3 regions of the Shewanella sp. 10N.286.48.B5 genome follow, and region 1 is predicted to be linked to each of the others. Evidence: predicted binding sites of a transcription regulator. Region 1 holds the regulator's gene; each other region holds the start of a gene.

Region 1 (5,626 bases):
TAAATCGCGAACCACTCTTGGGAAGCGGCCAAATACTTTCTTAATTGGCTGCATGCGGGTCTTCATTACCGCGCCTTGTAGGTCGGCAGTAACCAGATCTAAATTGGCAAGTGCTTTCGACATTTCTTCATCATCGCGAGAAATACCTAAACTCACTAAGCGGTTTCGTACCAGCACCAGCTCACCAACCATATTCATAATTTGGTCAAGGCGCGAAGTATCAACCCTTACGGTGGTTTCACCCTGTGGCATGGCACCTTGGGTTTTAGCAGGTTCTGCTTTTTTTACTGACGCGGCAGCTTTAGCGGCTGGCACTGGTTTTGTGTCTGTCGCACTTGGCTGTGCTGGCGCAGCTGTGTTTGAGACGGCTTTTGATGGCGCAATATCTGCGGGCATTGAAACGGGAGTTGCAGGAGTTGCGGGAGTAACTGCTGAAGGCGCTAGGCTAACAGCCTGAGGAGCGGCACCTTTACCATGTAATTCGTCTAATAACTTTTCGAACTCATCGTCGGTAATATCATCGCCATCAACAATTGGATCTTGTTCTATTACCGCAGGTTTTACTTCTGCAATTGGGGTACTCGCGGCTTTAAAACTACCAGCGCCGTGCAATTCATCCAGTAAGGCTTCAAACTCATCATCACTGATTTCATCACTGGCAACAGCAGTGTCACCATTAGCGACTGAAGCACTCGAGGTATCATCAATAAGGTCTTTTGTTGAATTAGAGGTAGGACTGTTTCCTGCGCCATGAAGTGCATCGAGTAAGGCTTCAAATTCACTCTCGTCGATATCATCAATAGAGCCCACTGATGCTTCAGAGTCTTCAGCAATCGGCTCAACTTCAGCTAAAGTCTCTTCAATTAAAGTCTCTTCAATTAAAGCCTCTTCAATTAAAGCCTCTTCAGCAATTAACGCGTCTTCGGGCGTGCTGGCAAGCTCTGAGGCTAATGGCGCTCCAGAACTTAACAGCTTTAAACGAGCTAATAAGTCGGCGTCGGCATCATCTTGTGGCTGACCTTGCTGGGTCTGTGCAAACATCGAATTAATCGCATCAACAGCTTGCAAAATGATGTCCATCAATTCGGCATTTACTTGACGCTTACCCGTTCGCAGTAAGTCAAAGGTATTTTCAGCTTCGTGGCACACATCGACCATAGGGCCTAAGCTCAAAAAGCCTGCGCCACCTTTTACAGTATGAAAACCTCTAAAAATCGCATTCAGTAAATCAGCATCATCAGGATTATTTTCAAGAGCGACGAGTTGCTCTTGTAGAAGCTCTAAAATTTCACCAGCTTCAATCAAAAAGTCCTGGAGTATCTCTTCATCAACATCAAAAGACATTAAATTTGACTCCTAATTAGAAACCCAGACTTGATAGCAGATCATCCACTTCATCTTGGCCAGTCACCACGTCTTCGCGGGTGTCAGCATTTAAGATAGGGCCTTCTGCTTCAATTTTATTATCATCAATGACTCGATCCGAGTCGGCTGCATTTTCGCCAAAGATTGTCAGCATAGACACTAAACTGCTTTCAACTTCGATGACTAAGTCAATAACTCGGCGGATCATTTGGCCAGTCAAATCTTGAAAATCTTGCGCCATCAATATTTGATTGAGCAGTTCTCTTAGTCGATTTGAATCATGTTCGCTATGGGACATGATATGTTGAACGTCATGACACAAGGACTTAAATTCCACTAAGGAAATGTCCCTACGCATCAATTTGTCCCACATTGGCGTGACCGATTGAATGTTATTTATTATTGTATCGGCCAAAGGTAAACATTCTTCAACTGCATCCATGGTTTTATTTGCAGCTTGCTCTGTCATATCAATGACAAAGTTGAGTCTTTCTTTTGCATCGGGTATTTCATGGTTAGCAAGTTCAACCAGACGGGTATCCAATTGAAAGTCATTTAGTGAACTGTGTAACTGACGGGTCAGCTTGCCAACTTCATCAAACAGTTCACGTTGTATTGGCACTGACAGGTCACGAATGACCGCATCAGCTTGCTCTTGTTGTCCATCTTCAAGCAATTTAACAAGTTGCTGGGCTTGCTCAAGATCTATGAGCCCTGATATTGCTGCCTGCATAACTTATCCTTTGCTTAGGCTAAACGTTCAAAGATTTTATCGAGTTTTTCTTTTAACGTTGCTGCGGTAAAAGGTTTAACCACATAGCCATTAACGCCAGCTTGCGCTGCGGCAATAATTTGTTCACGTTTTGCTTCTGCTGTTACCATTAATACTGGCAAGTGTTTTAATGAATCGTCAGCTCTAATGGCTTTTAACAAATCAATCCCTTGCATACCCGGCATATTCCAATCGGTTACGACAAAGTCAAAATCGCTTTTTTGTAACATCGGTAGTGCGGTATTGCCATCATCTGCTTCTTGAGTATTATTAAATCCCAAGTCTCGCAACAAGTTCTTTATGATACGTCTCATTGTTGAAAAATCATCAACAATCAGTATCTTCATATTCTTGTCCAAGGTTTCCTCCGGTGAGCTTAATTCGTTGCTCTTATTAGTAATTATACCTGTGTCCAATGCTTGAGTTTGCCTTTGAGACGCAGCATTGCCTGACTTAAAATCTGGCTAACACGCGACTCGCTGACCTCAAGAACGGCACCGATTTCTTTTAAATTTAACGCTTCGTCATAATATAGCGACAAAACTAGCGCATCTCTTTCGGGTAATGTGGTAATTGCTTGTGCTAATGCCGATTTAAACTGCACTTCGGCTAAAGAATCAAAACTTTCATCCTCAGTTAATTCATCAGACACAATCACATCTTCTGAAACACCTAAGTCTTCAATCCCAATAACTTTTCCTACTGAAACATCGTTTAAAATATGGTGATACTCCTCAAGAGATATTTCCAATTTTTCTGCGATTTCAGTATCTCTGGCATCACGACCTAATTCTTGACCCAGTTCATCGATAACTTGTGCAACACGGCGTTGGTTACGATGTACCGAGCGCGGCACCCAATCACCACGGCGAATTTCGTCGATCATCGAACCACGAATTCGGATCCCAGCAAAGGTTTCAAATTTGGCGCCTTTAGAGCCATCAAACTTTGATGATGCTTCCAGCAGCCCCATCATCCCAGCTTGCAATAAGTCATCAAGTTGTACCGATGCTGGCAGCCTTGCCAACATATGATGTGCAATTCTTTTTACCAGCGGTGCATACTGTTCAACAATTGAGGTTTTATTATCAAACTGAGTATACGCGGCGGCTTTATTCACTCGGTGTATCCTCTTTTACTTCTTTGCGCTGAACAAGACGTTCAACAAAGAACTCTAGATGACCACCAGGCTGCTGTGGCACAGGCCAGCTCATAATTTTATTGGCTAAACCGTGGTAAGCAATGGCTGCTGGTGATTTTGGAAATGCTTCCACAACCAACTTCTGCTTACGTACTGATTTACGTAAATTTTCATCAAATGGCACTGTCGCAACAAGCTCTAAAGCCACATCTAAAAATCTATCGGTTACTTTACTTAACTTGGCGAATAACTCCATGCCTTCTCGCAAACTGCGCACCATATTTGCCACAATTTTGAAGCGGAACACACCGTGCTCACGACTTAATATTTTGATCAGGGCATAGGCATCGGTTATTGATGTCGGTTCATCACAAACTACAATCAATACATCTTGTGAGGCACGGGAAAAACTCAGCACCATATCAGAGATACCCGCTGCGGTATCAACGATTAAAATATCAAACTGGGTTTTCATATCGCTAAAGGCACGAATTAATCCAACATGTTGCGCTTGGGTCAATTCCACCATCGCTTGAGTGCCTGATGTGGCAGGTACAATACCAATGCCTTTCGGGCCTCGAACAATAATGTCGTCTAATTCTGCTTCGCCAGATAATACGTGAGATAAGTTTTTCTCAGCTCGAATACCTAACATCACATCAACGTTGGCGAGTCCTAAATCGGCATCGAGTACTAAAACCCGTTTGCCTTTCTCAGCAAGTGCTACCGCGGTATTAATCGACACACTGGTTTTACCCACGCCGCCTTTACCACCGCTGACTGCAATTACTTTTACTTTATCGTTATTTGGTTGATTCATCATACGTAAACCACTTGCTTGATCTCGGGTCATATCTTTACTCGAATGCATAGGCCATGTCATTTGACCACGCAGTGTCAGGTGACGTTTGAGGTTTTGTTTCGTTAAGTGCTGCTAACGCTTGTCTTGCTAATGAAAGCGTATCGGCAACCTGCATATCTTCTGGAACACGTTGCCCATCAGTAACATAACTTAGTGGCAACCCATTTTGGATTAATACACTTAATGCGCCAGCAATAGATACTGACTCATCTAATTTTGTCAGTATACACCCAGATAACGGGATTCTTTTAAAATGTTCTACGGCATCGAGTAACACTCTTCGTTGAGAGGTTGCCGACATCACCAAATAACTACGAATGGGTATTCTGGTGTTTGCCATCAAATCATCTAACTGCTGATAAAGGCGTAAATCTCGTTGCCCCATACCCGCAGTGTCAATCAATACTAACTTACGATTCTTAAACTGATAAAGAATTTGTTCTAATTCAGTTAAATCATGTGCTTGTTTAACTGGACAGCCCATTATTTTGCCATAAGTTGCCAATTGCTCAAAGGCTCCAATACGATAATGATCTGTGGTAATTAACGCAACTTGTTCTGGGCCATGATGAGCGGCAAATCTGGCAGCAATTTTAGCCAATGAAGTGGTTTTGCCGACACCAGTTGGACCGACAAATGCGACTACGCCACCAGTGCGCACAATATCGTCACCTTGGTTATCGAGCAGGTTGGCCAAACTTTGGGGTAAGGCTCTGACTAAATCGGCGGGAGAAAACTGCTGACTTAGGCTGGATAACTTGGCAGCGACAGCAGGCGAGAACTCTGCGGCAATTAATTTACTTTCAAGCATCGCGCCCACAGGATCGGTGCGTTTTTTCTGTTCTTTCATTAATGAAGAAACTTGATGAGTTAGCAAACCACGCAGTGACGCCATCTCTTCGCGCATTGCTTCCATTTCAGCTGAATGACCTTTATTTGGAGATCTAGACGGCTCAATGTGTTGCTGATGCTGTCTTGGTTCTTTAGCTGCAGGTTTGCTTGCTTCTAACTGTTTAGCCCAATCTGGTAATTCCGGCTCTTCATGTTGCTGGGAAATTTGTTGCTGCAGGCGGCTATGCTGCTTTTCTAATAACGCCTGTAATGAATCAGCTACTGGCGGTGGGCTGACTTTAGTGTGTGCTTTAATAGCAGGTTTATTAGCACCAATTGACACACGGTCTTCAGTCACATTCATAAAGGCAGCAACGGGCGATTTTACTGCAACATCAACTTTAGGCTCATCGTAGTCAACTGCTGCAACAATTTCGATGCCACCAGTTACTTTCTTATTCGACATGATCACCGCGTCAGAGCCCAAAGTCTCTTTGACTTGAGCTAATGCTGAGCGCATATCCTTGGCAAAAAATCGTTTAATTTTCACTACGTACCTCTTTCAAACTGAAAGTCATTGCTATTGCCCAACTGCAGATACTATGCGTATTTGCTTTTCATCGGGTATTTCTTGGTAAGAAATAACCCGTAAATT
Region 2 (5,626 bases), on a different contig from region 1:
ATCAATGTTGCCGACCAAAAATGTCTTCTTGTACTGACTTTCATGGCAAGCATTTGCCGAAGGATAGATGTCGATCCTTGCGGTGATCATTAGGTTGCCACCGCGAGTCTTTACTTTATCAACCAATATGTAGCGTACTTCGTGATTAGTAAACTGGAACTCTTTTTTACTCGCATCCAGATAAGGCGTGAGGTTGGAGATACTACCGATATCAGCACCAGAGAACTGAACCGCTTTATATACCGCGTCTTCCAGAGCGTGGACTCTTGCGGATTCTTCCGACGATACGATGGCTGCTGTACCGGTAACCTCATACCAAGAGGCATGAGCACTGAAGCTTATGGTTATCAGTGAACTTATTGAAAATAAGTAAGAAATTATTTTTTTCATCTATTCGTTACCAGTTGGGTATAAATATTGCTTAACAAATAACTGCAAGCTTGAAGCTGACTTAAGTGCGTTTTTCTTAATCTGAACTATTAACGAAAAGCAAAGACTGTTCCAACATTGTAATCCATTGAAAAGAATAATGGTGAGAACATATTGGAACAGGCAGCACTAAAACTATCTGGAGATTAGATAATGAAAAAATGGCTCGTAGTTATGAGTGTCGTGTTACTGACATCATGCGCTTATTCAGAAATCTATAACGGCAAGTCTGAATATTCAGGCAGTCAGTTTATGTTGATGGACAGCCCTCGTCACACCATGGATTTTTTCGTGGAAAGTATGACCGAAGATTTAATCGTGTCGAATACGAGTATCTCCAGCAAGAACTTTTCCGGTTGCGATTACCTCGTTTGTTGATCTACAACACATGGATACAACCAACTGGCTAGGAAATTCGGTATCGGAAGGTTTCATTCATCGAGTTTCAGCGTCGTGGCTTCAAGGTTGTCGATTTTAAAACGACGGGTTCTATCCAGGTAACTCACACCGGTGACTTTGCGTTAAACCGTGATTGGAAAGATTTAGCTCAAGAGCAAGACCGTCCAATACGTGCAAACAGGGACTATGCTTCGCCAAGAGGGTGGTGTTCTAGTTAACGCTCGTGTAGTTGGAATGCAAACTCGTATTGTGGTTTGCTTCTGCACAAGGCTTCTTGCCGGCAGACCGTATTGGTCGTGACCTTGATACTCTGAACAGTATTCGAACTCAAGATGGCGTTATTATTCGTTCTGACACACGATCAGCCGGCCTTACACTGGTATTCTTCGCCCTTAGGAGTTCGAGATGAAGAAGTTAATATTTGTTGTTGCCGCTTTATTGCTTGTTGGTTGTCAGCCACTGCAAAGTATGAGGCCTGATGATTTCTTGGTTGCGGTTGGTTACGCGAGTATCAGTGAGCAAAAAGGTCGTAACGACGAAGAAGAGCGCATCCGTGCGATGAGAGCCTCTAAGATTGACGCTTATCGTGAGCTTGCTGAACAGGTTTACGGTATGGGGTAACCGGCGAAGCTGAACTTGAAGATCAACGCCTTGGTACTGAACGAACTTCAGGTGCGGTTGATGGTGTTATTCGTGGCGCAGAAGTAGTACACGTAGTTACCCTGTGGGTGATAGTTATGTAACTGGAACATCAATTAGATATTCGTAAGATGGACCAACTACGTAATTACGGTGAAGTGCCAGGCTGTGCCAGAAAAGAGACAACAAACGCTATTCTAGTGTGTATGATCTCTTAGGAAACTGTAGGTTAATGATCATCGAAGTTCTGTTTATCTAGTTAAAAGATTACCCAGTTATATGAGTTGCCACTCGTTTTCCAGATGGCGTAGCAGCAATTGATAACTGACGTAAATAAAAAAGCGGCAAGTATGAAGATACTTGCCGCTTTTTTGTATCGATTTTGTCAGGGCGCTCAAAGGCTGATTAGACGTTTTGATAAAGAATAGCGACAGGAATGGTCTGGGAGATACAGATACAGATACAGATACAGATACAGATACAGATACAGATACAAGCAGAAGGTTAATGGGGGTATTACTGAAGAAGGGAGGCTTAACTAGGCTTTTACGTTGGTTCCCAGCGTAGAAATCTTTGTATGCGTTTGACCACCGGCATTGTAGGTCATGCCAATTTTACCGTGGCTTTGTTGCATCATATTACTGAGTTTTTTGAAGCTAAGGTGTGCTCGATTCAAGGCTTCGCCATTAACCAGGTTCGCTTGATGGCAATCGTGCACTATGGACTTGATGGTTGCGACTAACTGAGCTAGTTCAGAGTTCTCGGTCAGTTCTGAGATATTGGTATGGGCTGCGATTCGTTGATCGGTTGACCTTAGTTGTTCAACTAGGACCACTTTTTCTTTGGCGATTCTCTCAATATCGTTTGATTGTCGGCTCGTAATCGCGGTTTTTCTCTGAACTTAATAATTCAGATAAGGCTTTGGCATTTTGAAGTTGAAAATTAACTAAATCTGCTAGTGCCGCCATAACGTAAACCTATTCATAACCTCGTGTGCTTTTTAAGAGCAATCACTTTAATCAAAAGTGATAGTTGGCTTAAAGACCTTTAATTCATCTTCGAACTTGATCATATTGTCTGCCAGTTTTTCTGGATCGACAGTGTATGAACCGTTCGCAATCGCTTCTTTGATCGCCGCAACTTTTACAGAGTCAAAACTCGGTTGTGCCGCCATATCTTGGTGGAGTTGACCAATGGCTTTGCCTTGTTGGCTAAGCGAAACCGCATCTTTGCTTGCTGGTGATTTAGTTGATACATCAGAGCGTGATGCCTCAGAGCTAGAATCAGAGCGTACTGCTGATCGGTTGGGGGTCGTTAGGGTTTGCCCTGAACGAATATTATCAATGCCTGCCATAGTTAAGCCTTTTTCTTCAAAAATGGGAACCTGTACAGTCATTATCGACCATGGGTTCGAATACTTTAGCAATTTTTAGCTCAATAGTCGAAAAGGGACAAAACACTGTAGCCGTTATATTTGGCGTTAAGAGTGGAGAGAGCAAAATGGCTAACGATACCGTCAATTTAGAAGTAGAGAGTTAAAAGTAAACCGTGACTTCAGACATGACTGGTAACAATACCTTCAATTATACGTTGTGATTTATCATTTTTCACTCTTACTTGATCGCCCATTGAGCCATCCGTAAGTGCAGTACCTTTAGTGGTAATGGTCATGCCACCTTTAACTGCCTGTATGATAACCTTCTCATTTCGGCAAACGACACAAATATCGCCTCTTTCAACGACATCACCCGGTCTTAGGGTTCTTTTTCTTCTTTTGGCACCGATAACCTGTTGTGGGTTGGTGAAACCTTGGCGGCGAAATTTGTTAAGAGAAATCATGTCGGTAGTCACATCGTATTGACCGACAATCTCGCCTCTTGCAATTGAGCGCGTGGTGGTGACGAGTGGGACTGACATTGATAAGCGTACGGGCACATAAACTCGCCACTCGTCAGGAATGCATTGCACTAAAACCGTAATGCTACTGCGGGTATTGGTGGTGGTTGATGCGCTAGTTTCAAGCGGTACTGGACAGTCTGTTGCTTTAATTCTTGAGTCAACATTTGCTGAATTAACAAAGAGTTCGCCGCCTTGTGGCTGCTCAACCGTATCATGGATGTGTTGCTCGGCCGCAGACTGGATCATTTCAATTTGCTCTGGAGTCGCAGCTTGCACAAAAAAACTAAACAATATTGATAAAATGCCGATAAACTTAGCGACAGTTTTAAAAGTAGCTCTACATTGCTATGGAAAGAGGTGGCAAATTTATTTTATAATATGTCATTCCGTTTCTCTGGTGGTTCGTAGCCTGCAGAGACTAACGCTTTTTATACAAAAAAGTTTGATATGGAGATGAGCTCATGACGGGTATTCTTGATTCGGTGAATCAGCGTACGCAACTCGTCGGTCAAAACCGATTAGAATTACTAACCTTTCGCCTAATGGGGCGTCAGCGCTACGCATTAATGTCTTTAAAGTAAAAGAAGTGCTTCAATGCCCTAAGCTGACAAAGATGCCAAACTTGAACCCACTGGTTAAAGGTGTAGCACACATTCGTGGTCAAACGATCTCTGTTATCGATTTGAGCTTAGCGTTGGTTGGCCGTCCTACAACGGATGTTGAAAAGTGTTTTGTGGTTATTTCTGAGTTTAACCGAACTATTCAAGGTTTCTTGGTCAGTTCAGTAGAGCGCATTATTCAACATGCACTGGGAGTCAATTCTTCCGCCGCCGGATGGCGCTGGTCGAGTCGAACTACCTGACAGCGGTAACTAATATCGATAATGAATTAGTTGAAATTCTTGATGTTGAAAAAATTCTTGCTGAAATTTCGCCTGTTGATGAAACAATGGACAGCAGAATTGCTGAAGAAATCGCAGAAGTAGAACAAGAGAAAGAATTGGTTCGCCGTATCTTGATTGCTGATGATTCAACTGTTGCTCGTAAGCAAGTTCAACGCGCCATTGAATCGATCGGATTTGAGGTTATCGCGGTGAAAGATGGTAAAGCCTATGAAAAGCTGGTGCAAATGTCATCAGAGGGTAGTATTTACGATCAAATTTCATTAGTGATCTCGGATATCGAAATGCCAGAGATGGATGGATACACGCTGACTGCTGAGATTCGTCGTCACGCCGAACTTAAAGATTTATACGTAATTTTACACTCATCCTTGAGTGGTGTATTTAACCAGGCCATGGTTGAGCGTGTTGGGGCGAACTCCTTCATTGCAAAATTCAACCCTGATGAGCTTGAGGCAGCGGTTAAAGCTGCGTTAACTAACTAAAAGAGACATTAATGACTGCTATAACAATAAGTGATCAAGAGTATCGCGATTTCAGCCGTTTTTTTAGAATCTCAATGTGGCATTGTATTAGGTGACAGCAAGCAATATTTAGTGCGCAGTCGTTTAAGCCCATTAGTAACGAAAGTTTAAGTTAGCTTCGTTATCTGATTTGTTGAGAGATGTAGTAACTGGTCGAAACCGTGAGTTGAGAGTGGCAGCTGTCGATGCCATGACGACGAACGAGACACTTTAGTCTCCGAGATACTTACCCGTTTGCTGTACTTGCGGATAAGCTACTACCGGAAATAGCGGCAAATAAACGACCTATTAAGATTTGGTCTGCAGCAAGCTCTTCAGGCCAAGAAGCATACTCAATGGCAATGACGATTCTTGAGACTCAAGCTCGCAAACCCGGGTATGTTGCCAAATGTATCGATTACCGCAACCGACATCTCTGCAAGTATGTTGGATATGTGCCGCACAGGCGCATACGACAACCTTGCATTGGGACGTGGACTTTCTCCCTGAGCGCCGTCGTACTTTCTTTGAAGATGCGGGCGATGGTCGTATGAAAGTCAAAGACAACGTTAAGCGCATGGTGAACTTCCGTCCACAAAACTTGATGGACAGTTATGCGTTATTAGGTAAGTTCGACATCATTTTCTGTCGTAATGTATTGATTTATTTTTCGCCAGACATGAAGTCAAAGGTACTTAACCAGATGGCAAACAGCCTCAATCCTGGTGGTTACTTGTTGTTGGGTGCATCTGAATCGTTAACAGGCTTAACGGATCGTTTTGAAATGGTTCGCTGTAATCCAGGCATCATCTACAAATTAAAGTAATGAGTGGCACCAGTATTAGGTGTAACGTTA
Region 3 (5,626 bases), 1.2 Mb from region 1:
ACCCTTTAGTTCTGGGTAAAACCAATATAAGCCGAGTCCTTCAAGCATTGCCAAACTCAAAAATAAGCCTGCGAGTTTAACGCTATGTTGTTTGTAGTGGGTCTCATGCAAAAACAAAATCACCCAAAAACCGGCTAGGTTCATTAGTAAATGCCACAAGTTAGTATGCAGAATATTACCACTAAGCAGTCGCCACCATTCACCTTGGGTAATTGAGTCATAGCGATAAGCCAGTAAACTGTCGATATCTATTTGTGCAAGAGGCAGTAAATTTAAGGCAAATAATGCCGCGCAAATGACGCTCACTATAGTTGCAAAAACATATACGCCAATTTGAGTTTGCTTATTTGCCATGTCAGTAACCCTATTTTAAGCTTTAGCCATTTTTTGATTAAGCTCAGCCATTACAGTGTCAGCGTTAGCTAAATAATCATCTAAACCACGTTGGCGAAGGGTGCAGGCTGGGCAATCGCCACAACCACAGCCCTTTATGCCGTTGTAACAGGTAAGGGTTTCATTTCTGACTAAGGTTAATGCTTGGTATTTATCTGCTAGTGCCCATGTTTCAGCTTTGTTTAGCCACATTAACGGGGTGACAATTTGTAATGGTTTATCCATACCTAACGCCAATGATTGCTGCATAGACTTGATAAATTCATCACGACAATCAGGATAGCCAGAAAAGTCTGTTTCACACACGCCAGTGATAATGGCATCGCACCCTAACTGATAAGCATAAATGCCCGCTAAGGTTAAAAAGAGAATATTGCGCCCAGGGACGAAGGTATTAGGCAGTCCATTATTCATGATCTCATGGGATACCGGAATTGAATCTCGAGTAAGCGCAGACACCGCAAGCTCATTGAGTAAACCCACATCCATGACTTTATGGCTGGCAATGTTTAATTCTTTAGCAAGTGATTGAGCAATTTCAATTTCTTCACGGTGACGCTGGCCATAATCAAAGGTGATGGCATGCACTTCGTCATATTGAGACATTGCTTGAATGAGGCAGGTTGTAGAGTCCTGACCTCCGCTAAATACGACAATTGCTTTAGACATTTTTTTCACCATATAAAATTTAAATATATCAACATGTTCCCAGAGCAGACTCATTGAAACAGTTAGTTAATTGAAGCCGTTGATTACGGGCTAAATTATAACGACATTAAGGATAACTTTCATGGTTATTTAACTTTTGATTAGTAGAATTTTAGTGAGATTTTTATAGCAGTGACCTTTTTGTAAAAGCGGCTATTAATAGGCTGATTAATAATCAGCTTTCATCAGACATATGTAATTAGTTGGCAGGTAATCTAATAAGCAGTCATTATCATGGCCGTTAATGGTTGCAGCTACAGTGAAAATACACTATAAATGCGCCCTTACTGAGAATAAGGCAGCTAAATGAAATATCCAGTTAATGAAGTTTTTGAAACCATCCAAGGTGAGGGAACCTTTACCGGCGTTCCAGCAATTTTTGTTCGTTTGCAAGGTTGTCCTGTTGGTTGTGCTTGGTGTGATACCAAACAGACCTGGGATGTATTAGAAGCAAACAAGGTTTCTCAACAACAAGTTATTGCAGTGGATGGCACCATTGGTCGCTGGGCAAATCATGATGCGCATTCATTATTAACTGCATTTACTGAAAAAGGTTTTACTGCAAAACATATTGTCATTACTGGTGGCGAGCCATGTTTATATGACCTAAGTAAGTTAACCAGTCATTTGATTGAAGCTGGCAACAGCGTGCAGATTGAAACCAGTGGTACTTTCGAGGTTCATTGTCATGAGCAAGTCTGGGTTACCGTGTCACCAAAAGTAAATATGAAAGGCGGCTATAAAGTCTTAAAGGCGGCGCTAGAGCGCGCTAATGAAATTAAGCATCCCATCGCCACCCAAAAACATATTGATGAACTTGATGAGTTATTAGCGGATATTGATGTATCTAATAAAACCATTTGTTTACAGCCTATTAGTCAAAAACCTCGGGCAACTGAACTTGCCATGAAAACCTGTATAAGCCGTAATTGGCGCTTATCAATTCAGACCCATAAATATTTAGATATCGATTAACTAACATATTGAAAAATAATCCCGCCTAATGTCAATTGGGCGGGGTTATTTTTTATAACTGATTTTATGGCTAAATTTTTATAACTTCCCCAAACAACCACTGCTGTTAAAATGTTGCAACTCTAGGTCAAATTCTTCAGTACAACCGATATTGTTATTAATCCATTCATTATTATAATAGGTATCTAAATAGCGCTCACCAGAATCACACAGCAAGGTCACTAACGAGCCTGTTTCGCCTTTTTGTTTCATCTGACAGGCTAACTGCAACACGCCATATAAATTAGTCCCCGTTGATGGCCCTACCTTACGGCCAATATGCTGTGCTAACCAGTTCATGGTCGCAATGGATGCTGCATCAGGGATTTTTTTCATTTCATCCACTACACCTGCGATAAAAGACGGTTCAACCCTTGGGCGACCGATGCCTTCAATATTACTGCCTTTATCGCTGGTAATACTTGCATCACCATTTATATAGTAGTCATAGAATACCGAATTTTCAGGGTCTACCACGCACAGCTTAGTATCAAGTTGTTGGTAATTAAGGTAGCGGCCAATGGTTGCTGAGGTACCGCCAGTGCCTGGGCTCATCACAATCCATGCTGGAATTGGATGTGGCTCTTTTTGCATCTGATTAAAGATAGAGTCAGCAATATTGTTATTGCCGCGCCAATCGGTGGCGCGCTCAGCATAGGTAAATTGATCCATATAATGGCCATTGAGTTGCGCTGCTAGGCGCTGAGATTCTGCATATATTTGGTCAGTTTTGTCGACGAAATGACAACTACCACCATAAAACTCAATTTGTTGGATTTTCTTTTTCGCGGTTGTGGCTGGCATTACCGCAATGAACGGTAGGCCAAGTAACCGAGAAAAGTATGCTTCAGATACTGCAGTACTGCCAGATGATGATTCTATGATGGTGGTATTTTCATTAACCCATCCATTTGAAATCGCATACAGAAACAAAGAGCGGGCTAAACGGTGTTTTAAACTGCCAGTTGGATGGGTGCTTTCATCTTTAAGATAAATGTCGATGCCAGTTAATTGTGGAAGTTCTAACTTAATTAAATGTGTATCGGCGCTGCGTTGAAAATCAGCTTCTATTTTAGCTATGGCTTGATTAACCCATTGTTTAGACATCTGACATCCTAAGTTTGCTGTAATCGGATTATCTTAAAGATAAATAACAAGATCAGGAAGTTAAATTCTAATGTTTTATGAACAAGGTTACATTTTGACGCTAGACAGCAAATTAATAATCGATATCAATAAATGACTAGGATAAGGCTGTGAAGTTGAAACTAAGCAAATCTTGATGATAAAACTGAAGTGAAACTACTGAGAATTGAAATTGAGCTAATTTGAATGAGCTAACTTGATGAACTGAAGTGACTAAAAGAAATGGTGGAGGGAGAAGGATTCGAACCTTCGAAGGCTGAGCCGTCAGATTTACAGTCTGATCCCTTTGGCCACTCGGGAACCCCTCCACATATTTTTTCTTTTTTACGTCAATCTAACTGGGTATAACTTTACATTTATATCTTTAAATATTAGCAATCAATTTTAACTATGTTGACCACATAAATAAAATCAATTTTAAATATTTTTGCTAATGAATGGTGGAGGGAGAAGGATTCGAACCTTCGAAGGCTGAGCCGTCAGATTTACAGTCTGATCCCTTTGGCCACTCGGGAACCCCTCCACATATTTTCATTAACGCTGTTACTTTTTACTCGTGTTACCTCTAATTTATGCTGGCCACATAAAATAGATTTTTAATGAAGCATAAACCGATAAATGGTGGAGGGAGAAGGATTCGAACCTTCGAAGGCTGAGCCGTCAGATTTACAGTCTGATCCCTTTGGCCACTCGGGAACCCCTCCACGAAACGGTATATTTATCATTGTGCAAATGGTGGAGGGAGAAGGATTCGAACCTTCGAAGGCTGAGCCGTCAGATTTACAGTCTGATCCCTTTGGCCACTCGGGAACCCCTCCTCAATTGCGGCGGCAATAGTAGTCACGAATTAAATATAAGTAAAGGAAAAATCGAAAATAATGCTCAAGTATTTGTTTAAGTGGTCGATAAAATATCAACCTTGATAAATTTGATGTAAATATATGCAAATTGAGTCGCCATTAGTCAACGAACTGCAATTAGGCAATCGCCTTAATGATGCAGTTGAACACCATAGAAGGGGCGAGTTCGCGCTACTACTTTCTATGTTGTCTAATGACGCTTGCGACATGGCGCAATTTCAAGTCGATAAAAATTTATCCATTGATGAAAAATTATATAAACAGTTACATATTCCTAAACCCCAAGCATTAGTGTGCGATATATCTCAGCAACAGGCGATTAATCATGCCGGTGATTTTTATGAAAGCGGTTTAAGCCAATTTCATTTACAGCAGGCGTTAAAACCTGAAGCTGTAGTGACGCGGGGAAAATATGATGAAGATTTGCAAATCACCTTAGCGAATTGTGATCTACTGACTAAACTTAAGCACCAACAATTAGTCCCAGATACATCAGCTCTAGCGCAAAATGAATTTCTTGAGCAATTAACCATACAAAGAAAGATGAGCGAAACCCTAGCATCACAACTTTATGCCGTTGCCTAGTTAATGCAGGTGCTTAGTAAATGCCGTGGCAGTGATTAAGCCGTTACTTGAGTTAGTTGCTACTAAGCGTTAAGCGCCCGCTGGTTAGACAGCCCCAATTAGGTGTATTACTGATTGGTAATATTGTGAGGCATATAAAAATTTTATTTCAGTTTTTGGGCTATGCTGACGTTTTAATGTGTATTGATAGGTGATAAAAGTGATAAAAACGATTACTAAGCAAGAAGTACAAGTCAGTGACAACTGTAATGATTGTGGCAGCTTTGTCGATATTGGTGCTGTTATCGAAGAAGAAGATACACAACTTATCTTGCAAGTTGATGGTGAAAACTTTCAGCAAATTGCAGATGACTTAGTTAGCAAAGCCAAAGAACGTTTTAGCAATGTCAAAGTACAGCAGCAAGTAACCGAGCAAGATGTGGTGGTTACTTTTGAGTTTGACGTTACGGTAGAAAAAATGATTTTCCAATTAGAAAACGGCCTTTAATTAGTCGTTTCTATGAGGTGTTGAAGGTTACAACTTGCTGTTTTAAAATAGGAAGTGTAACCTTCATTTACCGAAGTTGAGTAAAATTCAACATCATGATTTTGATAATATCATTTTTGTAAATATCTCTTTTTAGCAACACTTCTTAACATTTTTAGAGTGTTATTAACGGCTAAGTTCCGTTATTTTAAGTAGAAAAAACCTCCACAGAAAGAGGTTTACCCGACTGTTAAGTTGTCCTTTGGGAATAATAATGAAGCAAACTGAGCAACAACATTTATTAGAGTTAATTGTAAACTCTGTCGCCAAAGAACAAGGCGACTTTAAACAGACCTCAGAGTTAGTCTGTAAATTACTACTAAAGTTTTTTAATGCTAGTAGCGTTTCAGTTATTTCATTACGTAACAAGTCACTAAAGCAAGAAATCATTGCT

What was found. The regulator FliA, encoded in region 1, starts transcription of late flagellar genes. The targets are predictions, from matches to a motif close to CTAAAGNTNNNNNNNNNNNNGCCGATA.
Region 2: the regulator FliA is predicted to act here: its motif matches at 2,864-2,890, upstream of flgM (flagellar biosynthesis anti-sigma factor FlgM).
Region 3: the regulator FliA is predicted to act here: its motif matches at 4,143-4,169, upstream of BCU57_RS07405 (VC2046/SO_2500 family protein).

What each region holds. Positions count from the first base shown of each region.
Region 1 covers NZ_MCVG02000001.1:472,563-478,188, reverse strand. The annotation lists gene BCU57_RS02070 (chemotaxis protein CheW) at 1-1,344, opposite strand, end outside; gene BCU57_RS02065 (protein phosphatase CheZ) at 1,361-2,098, opposite strand; gene cheY (chemotaxis response regulator CheY) at 2,113-2,496, opposite strand; gene BCU57_RS02055 (RNA polymerase sigma factor FliA) at 2,538-3,257, opposite strand; gene BCU57_RS02050 (MinD/ParA family protein) at 3,250-4,131, opposite strand; gene flhF (flagellar biosynthesis protein FlhF) at 4,136-5,521, opposite strand; gene flhA (flagellar biosynthesis protein FlhA) at 5,552-5,626, opposite strand, start outside.
Region 2 covers NZ_MCVG02000007.1:1,600-7,225, reverse strand. The annotation lists gene BCU57_RS20815 (flagellar assembly protein T N-terminal domain-containing protein) at 1-390, opposite strand, end outside; gene BCU57_RS20810 (hypothetical protein) at 583-807, shown strand; gene BCU57_RS20805 (hypothetical protein) at 818-907, shown strand; gene BCU57_RS20800 (FlgO family outer membrane protein) at 867-1,046, shown strand; gene BCU57_RS20795 (FlgO family outer membrane protein) at 1,000-1,128, shown strand; gene BCU57_RS20790 (hypothetical protein) at 1,234-1,449, shown strand; gene flgN (flagellar export chaperone FlgN) at 2,006-2,302, opposite strand; gene flgM (flagellar biosynthesis anti-sigma factor FlgM) at 2,483-2,863, opposite strand; gene flgA (flagellar basal body P-ring formation chaperone FlgA) at 3,022-3,657, opposite strand; partial or broken gene BCU57_RS20770 (chemotaxis protein) at 3,828-4,752, shown strand; partial or broken gene BCU57_RS20765 (protein-glutamate O-methyltransferase) at 4,764-5,596, shown strand.
Region 3 covers NZ_MCVG02000001.1:1,706,088-1,711,713, reverse strand. The annotation lists gene rrtA (rhombosortase) at 1-354, opposite strand, end outside; gene queC (7-cyano-7-deazaguanine synthase QueC) at 370-1,062, opposite strand; gene queE (7-carboxy-7-deazaguanine synthase QueE) at 1,408-2,076, shown strand; gene BCU57_RS07430 (PLP-dependent cysteine synthase family protein) at 2,155-3,222, opposite strand; tRNA gene BCU57_RS07425 (tRNA-Tyr) at 3,485-3,569, opposite strand; tRNA gene BCU57_RS07420 (tRNA-Tyr) at 3,700-3,784, opposite strand; tRNA gene BCU57_RS07415 (tRNA-Tyr) at 3,881-3,965, opposite strand; tRNA gene BCU57_RS07410 (tRNA-Tyr) at 3,995-4,079, opposite strand; gene BCU57_RS07405 (VC2046/SO_2500 family protein) at 4,203-4,706, shown strand; gene BCU57_RS07400 (DUF406 family protein) at 4,906-5,193, shown strand; gene BCU57_RS07395 (putative bifunctional diguanylate cyclase/phosphodiesterase) at 5,447-5,626, shown strand, end outside.